Bdellovibrio bacteriovorus: one gene and its partner. The main gene of each other region encodes a partner of the protein of the gene in region 2 in a complex. Links are inferred from orthologs where the notes say so. Each region holds a gene or a part of one and is shown on either strand. Other genes may lie near its edges.

Region 1 (3,916 bases), on a different replicon or contig from region 2:
AATTCTTGATTGAACTTCTCTACTGTGTCTGCACTTTGGGCATCTAAAAAGCTTTGTGAGTCATTGGCACGAGTGATGATTTTGACAGAGCGGGCGCTGGCATCATCTTCGGTGACAACTGCCAAGTGTTTCCCGTCTGGAGAAATAGAGGGGGCCGTGACGGAAATAAAACTATTTTTTGGAATGATGACTTCAGTGATTTTGGCTTCACGAATGGTCTTAAGCTGCGACTGCGCGCGAACAACGACTTCATCAAGCATCTGGTTGTATTGAGCCGTGTAGTTCATTCCCAGAATTTCTTTGGCCGGAGTTTCGATGAAATAAGGAACCCGCCCGCCTTGTCGTTCGTTCAAGTCTTTAGCGACGTGCAGTCCATGCTCCGTGAACATCTGACTCCACATAAGGGAGCCAAACAAATAAGCTCGCATGCCTTCGGGCCAAGTGGGAATGTACTCGTTGGCTTCGGCGATGTCGTAAGAGTAAAAAGTTTTGTCTTCGACCATCGCGCGAATCGTTGCATCCTGATAAAAAGATCGCAGACGCCCATGATTCCCCAAGCGGGTTTCCATTTCGACGGCGACACCCTCCTTCCACCAGGTTGGCAAAAGAATATTCGGTGCGATGATATTTCCAAAAACGAAACGCAAAGGCTTCATAATTCCGTTGGCGGGTTCAAAATTGAGAATGTGAGTGTATTCGTGGGCAAGCAGCTCAAAAGCCCAATCTCCGGTGTCCGCCAAACTCTCTTCCGGGCCCGGTAAAACGGGATAGGCCATAATGTGAGGGTACGGAATGCGAGTCGCATACCCATTTGTGACGTCAGTTTTATCGTTTATAATGACGATGGTTTTTTCCGGCAATGAGTGAAAATAAGAACGAAGTTCGGTGTAAGCCTTTTCTAATTTTTCGGCATAGAGGAGACCAAGGTCCTGCTGCTTGGCATTAAAGATGATTTCAAAATGAGGGGTTTTTAAGGTCTTCCATTTTAGGTCGGGCGGAACCTCAAGTTGCGCAAACGACGAGAGAGAAAAAAGAAAAATGAAAGAGAACCAAAGATGTAAAACACGCTGTCTGTGCATAAAGTCTCTTAGCCGTACAGCAACACAATATCATTTAGGAAATCTAAGGTTTGACAATGAGCCGCTATAAATTAAAGTTTTTATCTAATGATAACTATTGGATCTTCATAGGAGGACATCATGTTTCGTAAATTAGCTCTTGGTCTTGTTGCCTGCGCGGTTGTTGCTGGTTGTAAAGGAAAACAAACTCAATCGGATCAATCCATTGAAACTTTGCCTGCAGGTGGCCAATCTACTGCCATTGACTCATCACCTTTGAGCTATGATCCAATGGGTTCTGACTCTGGCAAAATCGCGGGTCTTGAAACAGTTCACTTCGGTTACGATAAATCGAGCTTGGATGCGGCTTCTAAAAAAGTGATCGCTTCTAACGTTGAGTGGATGAAATCAAACCCAGGCGTGAAAGTTCAAATCGAAGGTCACTGTGACAACCGCGGTACTATCGAGTACAATGTGGCTTTAGGTGAAAGACGCGCTAACGCCGTGAAAGCTTATATGGTAAGCTTGGGTATTGCTGGCGATCGTTTGAGCGTTATCAGCTACGGTAAAGAAAAACCACTTGATATGGGTGACACTGAAGCAGCATGGGCGAAAAACCGCCGTGCGAACTTTGTTCCTGCTCAGTAATTTAAGTTAAGAAAGGTGTGCAGTGAGACTACAGAGACTTTTCATCGGAGTTCTACTTTTTACGGTGATTGTCAGCTGTCAAACAGTCCCTGCACCCGTTGAGGATTACTCCCTCGCACGAGCTGCACTAGATGCGGCTCGTTCTGTTCAAGCGGCCCGCCATTCCCCTGGTTATTGGCACCAAGCTGAAGAAGCTTACCGTAAAGGCCGTATCTATTTTGAAGATCGTGATTATTCGAAAGCTAAAGAACAATTCGTGCGCGCTCGCGTTTCTGCGGAAAAAGCGGAAAACTCGGCACGATTGATTCGTCAAAGAACAGGAGATGTTCTATGAAGAAAATCCTAGTGGCTCTTGTTGCCACACCTCTATTCCTGACTGGTTGTTTGAAAACGCGCAATGAAGTTCGTGAGACAGAACAGCGCCAAGTCATGCAGCAACAAGTAACGACTCTGCAAAGAAGCAATGCCGATGTTTCAAACCGCTTTGCAGACCTCGAAGAACAAATGAGAAATCTGAATGGCCGTGTTGACGTGGTTGAAAACCGCGTAGGTCAAGGCAACTCCGGCATGGAAACAGCCGTAAGAAATACTCAACAGCAGAATCAAGATTTGAACCAGAAGGTCACGCTTCTTCAAGAGGCTCTGACAAAGATGGAAAAAGACATTTACACTTTGAACGCCGAAATCCAATCCCTGAAAGCCGAGCGTGTCGCGGGCCAAGCGGAAAGATCTGCAAAGCAAGCTAAGAAGAACGTTTATGAAGTTGGCGAAGAGTTCTTCAATAAAAAAGATTGGAAACAGGCGATCTTAAACTACCAAAAATACCGTGACGACAATCCAAAAGGATCGAAGTTCGCGGATGCGACTTATAAAATCGGCGTGTCCTTCCAAGAGTTGGGCATGAAAGACGAAGCAAAAACTTTTTACGACGAAGTAGTTAATAAATTTCCGAAATCAGATGAAGCTCGTCGTTCTAAAACTCGCTTGAAGGGTTTGAAAAAATAATTCGTGATTGAACGTGTATTAGCCATTGAAACCAGCTGTGATGACACTTCCGTAGCGATCGTAGATCGCAGTGGTTGGGTGCACTCTGTTGTCGCGGCTTCGCAAGATTTAGAACACGAAATCTATGGCGGTATCGTCCCTGAAATCGCCGCTCGCAATCACTCCATCGCTCTGATTCCCTTAATTGAAGAGGCTTTTAAAAAAGCCGGAATGACTTGGAAAGACGTCGAGGGAATTGCCGTCACCAATCGTCCTGGTCTGATTGGTGCTTTGATTGTGGGGCTTGTGACGGCGAAATCCTTGTCGCAAGCAAAGGGTCTTCCCTTTCTAGGAGTGAATCACTTAGAAGGTCACTTGTTAGCACCTTTCTTGCGTGACTCCCAATATGCTCCACCTGAAGACTTCGGATATCCTTACGTAGGGTTAGCCATCAGTGGCGGTCACACCAGTCTTTATCAAATCAAAGGTTTGGGTGATTACAAAGTTCTGGGCGCCACGAAAGACGACGCAGCCGGAGAGTGCTTTGATAAATTTGCGAAGATGGCGGGTCTTGGTTTTCCCGGCGGTGTGCGCATTGATCAAATGGCAAAGACGGGAAACCCCCATGCTTTTGAATTTCCTCGCAGTATGATTCACGACGAAACTTTCGATATGAGCTTTTCGGGTTTAAAATCCTCGGGCCAGCGCATGCTGGAACAACTAGGTCCTGAGTTAGTTCAAGAGCAGCTTCCCGATCTTTGTGCTTCTTTTCAAGAAGCTATTGTCGATGTTCTTATTGCTAAATTAGATCGAGCGGCCAAAGTATTTAGATCCAAGCGCGTGATTTTAACCGGCGGCGTGAGTGCGAATTCTCGTCTGCGCGCGCGTGCGGAAGAATGGGCCGCGAAAAAAGGTCTGACGCTCGTAGTTCCACCGATCCGCTATTGCACGGATAATGCGGCGATGATCGGGTACGCAGGTGTTCTAAGAATGAATGCCGGGGAATTTTCAAACATCGACCTCGGACCTTCACCTCAAGTTTTGACAACGGATTTTAGATGAGCCAATCACGCGAACGCTTAGAGCACACACTGCAAGAGTTAGGCATTCTTGCTAAAAGATCTTTGGGTCAAAACTTCTTGGTCAGCGATGTCGTCATTGAGCGCATCATCAACCAAGTGAAAGAGTTTAATCCCGAAGAGTTGATTGAGGTGGGTCCAGGGCCT
Region 2 (4,884 bases):
CATCGGTCTTTTCGGAACGGTATGGGGGATCATGGGCTCTTTCCATAAAATCGGTCAAACCGGAACAGCCAGCCTTGCGGTTGTAGCGCCGGGTATCTCGGAAGCATTGATTGCGACAGCGATCGGTCTTGCGGCGGCAATTCCAGCCGTTGTTTTGTATAACAATTTTATCTCTCGCATTCGCAAACAAGAAATCGCTCTGAACAACTTCAACGCGGACTTCTTGAACATTGTTAAACGCAACTTCTTCCAAGGAAACTAATCGTGGGAATGGGTAATGGGGGCGGAAAATCAAAAAGCCGCGCAACATTAAGTGAGATCAACGTGACGCCTTTAGTGGACGTCATGCTGGTACTTCTCATTATGTTCATGGTGACGACTCCGCTGATGCAACAAGGAATCGAAGTGGATCTTCCGAAGACCTCGTCCTCGGGAGTGGAGTTGAACGAAGAGCCTTTTGTTTTGGTGATTGGACCGGACCAAAAGATGACAGTGGCAAAAACGAAAATTGCCATGAATGAGCTTCGTCCAAAATTAAAAGCTATTTTTGAAAATAAAAAGAACAAACAAGTTTATATCCAAGCAGACCGCAAAGTAGATTACGGCTTCGTCGCGGAAGCTATGGCGGAAGTGCGCGCTGCCGGGATCTTTAACATCGGCCTTATCACGGTTCCAAAAGATCAGTGAACTATTTAGAAGAAGAAAAACAGCAAGACGATCAACTTTCTCGCGGCATAGGGATTTCTATTGCTTTGCACGCGGCTATTATTTCAGTGTTCACACTGAAAGCTGTTTTCTTTACTCCCGAACCTATTGATTTTTCTCAAGCTGTCCGCGTGGACATGGTGGGACTTCCAGATAAAGTAGAACCAAAGACTTTGCCAGCTCCTGCGAAAGAAGAGGCGAAGGCCGCCTTGCCGGAAAAAAATCAGGCCGAGGAAAAAACTGTGGAAAAACCACCTGAAAAAGTGGTTGAAAAGAAAACTCCGCCGAAGCCAGAGCCCGCTAAACCTGTGGCTAAAAAAGAAGACGGCGTAAATCTTGAAAAAGTAAAATCGCAACAGCAAAGTGCGCTGGAAAAACTAAAAGCCATGGCGGCCTTAGATAAAATCAAGAATGATGTCGCTGAAGAAAAGCGCAAGGCCGCAGCCGGTGCGGGAAAATCGGATTCAGGCGCCCAGAAAATCAAAGGCAATGTGTTGTCACCGGGAACATCTTTAACCGGACTCACAAAACTTCAGCATGATACCTATGCCTCTGACTTAGATAAACACATCAAAAACCACTGGGCTCTTCCTGAGTGGTTAGCAAAGCGCGACTTCAAGGCACAAGCGGTTGTCTTTATTGATTCGCGCGGAAACATCTTAGGCAGAAAAATTGTTAAAAGTAGCGGCAATCCCAGTTACGATGAAGCGGTATTGCAAACTATTGATAACTCGGCCCCCTTCCCGGCTCCGCCAGAGAAGTTTTTGGCCATCGTATCCGTAGATGGAATTATGATCGGATTCCCAGAATAGGAGATCACACATGATGAAGCAGCTCTTAGCCTTGCTCCTTGTATTAGGCATTTGTCCTTTATTCGCTCAAGCTCAGTCGAGCGGGATCTATATTAAATTAGGTGAAGCTCGCACGAAAAAAAGTTTATTGGCCTTGCCCGCAATTCAATATTTTGGATCTCCTTCTGCTGGATCAAAAAATCAGTCCGTGGGTGTTGAAATTTTTAATACCATTACGAATGACCTGACCGTGTCTGCTTACTTCCAGTTCATCAGCCAAAGTGCTTTTCTTGAAGACACAAGCAAAACGGGATTGATGCCTGCGCCGGGATCTCCGAATGGATTTAAGTTTCAAAGCTGGTCCGCTATTGGCGCCGACTTCTTAATCCGTGCGGGATACTCAATCGTAGGTAACGAATTAACTTTAGAGACCTATCTTTACCACGTTCCACGCGCGAACTTGATCGCCGGGAAGAAATATAAAGGCCCTGTTTCCAGCGCACGTCGTATTGCTCATACGTTCTCTAACGACGTTCTTAAAGCTTTAACTGGTAAAGAAGGTCCTTTCCTTTCAAAAGTAGTTGCCTCTTCGGATCGCGCCAACGCACAAACAAAAGAGATTTTTGTGATGGATTGGGATGGCGCAAATATGGAACAAGTTTCCAGCCATCGCAGTATTTCAATTTCTCCGGCTTGGTCTCCTGATGGAAAGAAAATTGCTTATACGTCTTACGTAAAGCGTGTAGGTGCGAAATTTAGAAACGCGGATATGCTTTTGTTAGATTTAGGCACAGGCCGCCGTTCTTTAATTTCTTATCGCCAAGGTATTAACTCGGGCGCGGCGTTTTCACCTGACAACCGTCACATCTATTTGACGATCTCTCAAGGAAACAGTCCTGATATTTACAAAATGACTTTAGATGGAACACTTGTTGGCAAAATCACCAATGGTCCTTCTGGCGCGATGAACGTAGAGCCGACTGTCTCTAACGATGGAAAGCTTTCTTTTTCTTCAGACCGTGCGGGTCGCCCGATGATCTATACAGCTAATAGCGATGGTTCCGCGGTAAAACGTATTACTTTTGCGGGTGTCTTTAACTCTTCACCAAGCTGGTCTCCAGACGGTTCTAAAATCGCTTTTGCTGGACAGAGTGAAGACCACTTCGACATCTTCGTGATGAACGCAGACGGAACCGGAATGATCCGCCTGACTTCGGCGAAACGACCTAATGGCAAATGGGCTAGCAACGAAGATCCTTCGTTTTCTCCAGATGGCCGTTTTGTGATGTACACAAGCAACCGCACGGGAAAAAATCAGATCTATATTTCTACTGTGGACGGAACTGAAGAGCGTCGCGTGACGACAGATAACTACAACTACTACAAACCAAAGTGGTCTAAAAACATTGAGTAATCTTCCTTTAGAGGAACAACTTAGAAAAGAGCGAAACGAGATTTGGTCTCGCTTCGCTCTGGCATCAAAAAACAATTCTGAGTCCGCGCAAAAAATCTGCCTTGAGTGGAGCCACACTGCGGACCATCTTCTTAAGACCGCTTTTCATCACTGCTTTTCGGGACAAAAAGTCGCTCTCTTTGCCTTAGGTAAATTGGGTTCGCTGGAATTAAATCTAAGCTCAGACGTCGATGTTTTACTCGTCGCTGAAAGCGAGAACGAAGTTTCATTATCCGCGCTTCGCAAATTTCAGAAGCTTCTAACTGAAAGAACCTTCCAAGGTTTCGTCTTTCGCGTGGACTTTGATTTACGTCCTGGCGGAAAACAAGGCCCCCTTATTCCTACTTTAGATCAGTTCAAAGACTACTACGGTAACTACGGAGAAACTTGGGAGCGATTAGCGTTTGTTCGTCTGCGCGCTATCTGTGGAGATAGTACCGTTGAAAATGAAGTTCTTTCTTTTTCAAAAAAGTTTTCTTTCCGTAAGCACTTGGACTTCACTCTTTTAGAAGACTTAAAAACTTTGCGCTCGAAGATTCAGAGTCACTATTGGGCAAGAACGACTTCGGAAGTTATTGATTTAAAATTAGGAATTGGCGGTATTCGCGATGTCGAACTCTTTGCTCACGCCCTGCAAGTCATTCATGGGGGAAAAGATCCCGGCTTACAAGTTCGCGGCACGACAAAAGCTTTAGATCTATTAAGTCAAAAGCAGCTTCTGCCGTCTGATGAGGCGCAATTCTTAAATTCTCACTACTGGAATTTAAGAAGCATTGAAAACTACGTGCAAGCGCTCAATGACGAACAAACACATTTGATCAATACACAAGAGGAACACCCCGAGTTCATCTTACAAGCATTGAAAACTCTGCCTTCACAGATGAAGCGTTGTGATCAGATTGTAAAAGGTCTTCTGGGAGAAGCTCCTCAAGATATTTCATTAGAAGAAGAACTTAAAAAATTAGGTTTGGCCGAAAATGACATTCAAGATCTTTGGCAGGAAATTCTAGGACAAGAAGTTCTTTCACGAAACAAGAACCGCGATGAGCTTGCGCGCAAAGCCTTTCTTGTAGCCTTTTTAGAGACTTTACGTGAACAAAAAGGTGATATTCGCCGAGGCCTTCTGCTTTTAAAAGATTTTATTCATGGCACGCGCGCAAAAGCCTCTTTCTTTTCCATGCTTTTGCGCGAAAAGGAACTGCTTCAAGAACTTGCCTGGCTTTTTGGTCATTCACCATATCTGTCGCGCATTCTTTGCAATCGTCCCGAACTTCTGGACAGCTTTGTCTATCGAATGCAAGACAAGCTGTCAGACGATCTTGGATCTTTATTAGAAGAGCTTGCTGAAAAGAAGCTGCTTTCTGAGGTCATTAACGGCAGCCAGTATCTTGAAGATAAAAATCTTCCGATCTTAGTGAAGAATCTGACTTCAACGGCCGATTTGGTTGTCGAAAATTTGCTGCGCGCTTTGAAACGCGATCATCCTTCCGACATCCAAGTTTTAGCTTTAGGAAAATGGGGCGGAGAAGAATTGGGTTTTAGATCAGACCTGGATTTTATTTTCGTCGTGCCCGCAGAACCTACCGAAAACGATTTCAAAGTCGCTAAAAGATTTATCACGCGCCTGACAGAACCACATCGCGGAGGAAATATTTATTCCATCGACATGCGCCTTCGCCCTTCAGGAAAAGCAGGCCCCATCGTAATTCCTCGCAAAGATTTGGAAGATTATCTTTTAAAAGAAGCTTCCGGATGGGAACGACAGGCCTATCTGAAAGCGCGCTATATTGGCGAGGGCGAAACTTCTCCTTTTCAATCCTATATCCATCGCGGCCTCACAGATGCGGATCTTTTGGAGCTTGAAAAAATCCGCACACAACTTGTAGTGCCGTCCGCATCGAATTTGAAATACAGCGAAGGCGGTTTGGTGGATGT

Evidence for each region. Proteins that work in one complex are often made in the same cells at the same time.
Region 1: the proteins of AZI85_RS15790 (region 2) and pal are in contact, whole or in part, in a crystal structure (PDB 2HQS), measured with the Escherichia coli proteins. The link is inferred for Bdellovibrio bacteriovorus from one-to-one orthologs.

Annotation. Positions count from the first base shown.
Region 1 is NZ_LUKF01000014.1:113,710-117,625, forward strand. The notes cover bases 1-2,952. They hold pal (peptidoglycan-associated lipoprotein Pal), read left to right. Parts: upstream 1-1,199; coding sequence 1,200-1,706; downstream 1,707-2,952. Other genes in these bases: AZI85_RS08610 (hypothetical protein), read right to left, coding at 1-1,079; AZI85_RS08620 (DUF4398 domain-containing protein), read left to right, coding at 1,729-2,040; AZI85_RS08625 (tetratricopeptide repeat protein), read left to right, coding at 2,037-2,711; tsaD (tRNA (adenosine(37)-N6)-threonylcarbamoyltransferase complex transferase subunit TsaD), read left to right, coding at 2,718-2,952. Outside these bases: more of tsaD, read left to right, coding at 2,953-3,752; 16S rRNA (adenine(1518)-N(6)/adenine(1519)-N(6))-dimethyltransferase RsmA, read left to right, coding at 3,749-3,916. UniProt on the Escherichia coli protein: Part of the Tol-Pal system, which plays a role in outer membrane invagination during cell division and is important for maintaining outer membrane integrity. The Tol-Pal system is also required for polar localization of chemoreceptors clusters.
Region 2 is NZ_LUKF01000019.1:229,254-234,137, forward strand. What follows is about bases 762-3,718. They hold AZI85_RS15790 (PD40 domain-containing protein), read left to right. Parts: upstream 762-1,527; coding sequence 1,528-2,910; downstream 2,911-3,718. Other genes in these bases: AZI85_RS15785 (cell envelope integrity protein TolA), read left to right, coding at 762-1,517; AZI85_RS15795 (glutamine-synthetase adenylyltransferase), read left to right, coding at 2,903-3,718. In the rest of the region: protein TolQ, read left to right, coding at 1-262; AZI85_RS15780 (ExbD/TolR family protein), read left to right, coding at 271-687; more of AZI85_RS15785, read left to right, coding at 684-761; more of AZI85_RS15795, read left to right, coding at 3,719-4,884. UniProt on the Escherichia coli protein: Part of the Tol-Pal system, which plays a role in outer membrane invagination during cell division and is important for maintaining outer membrane integrity.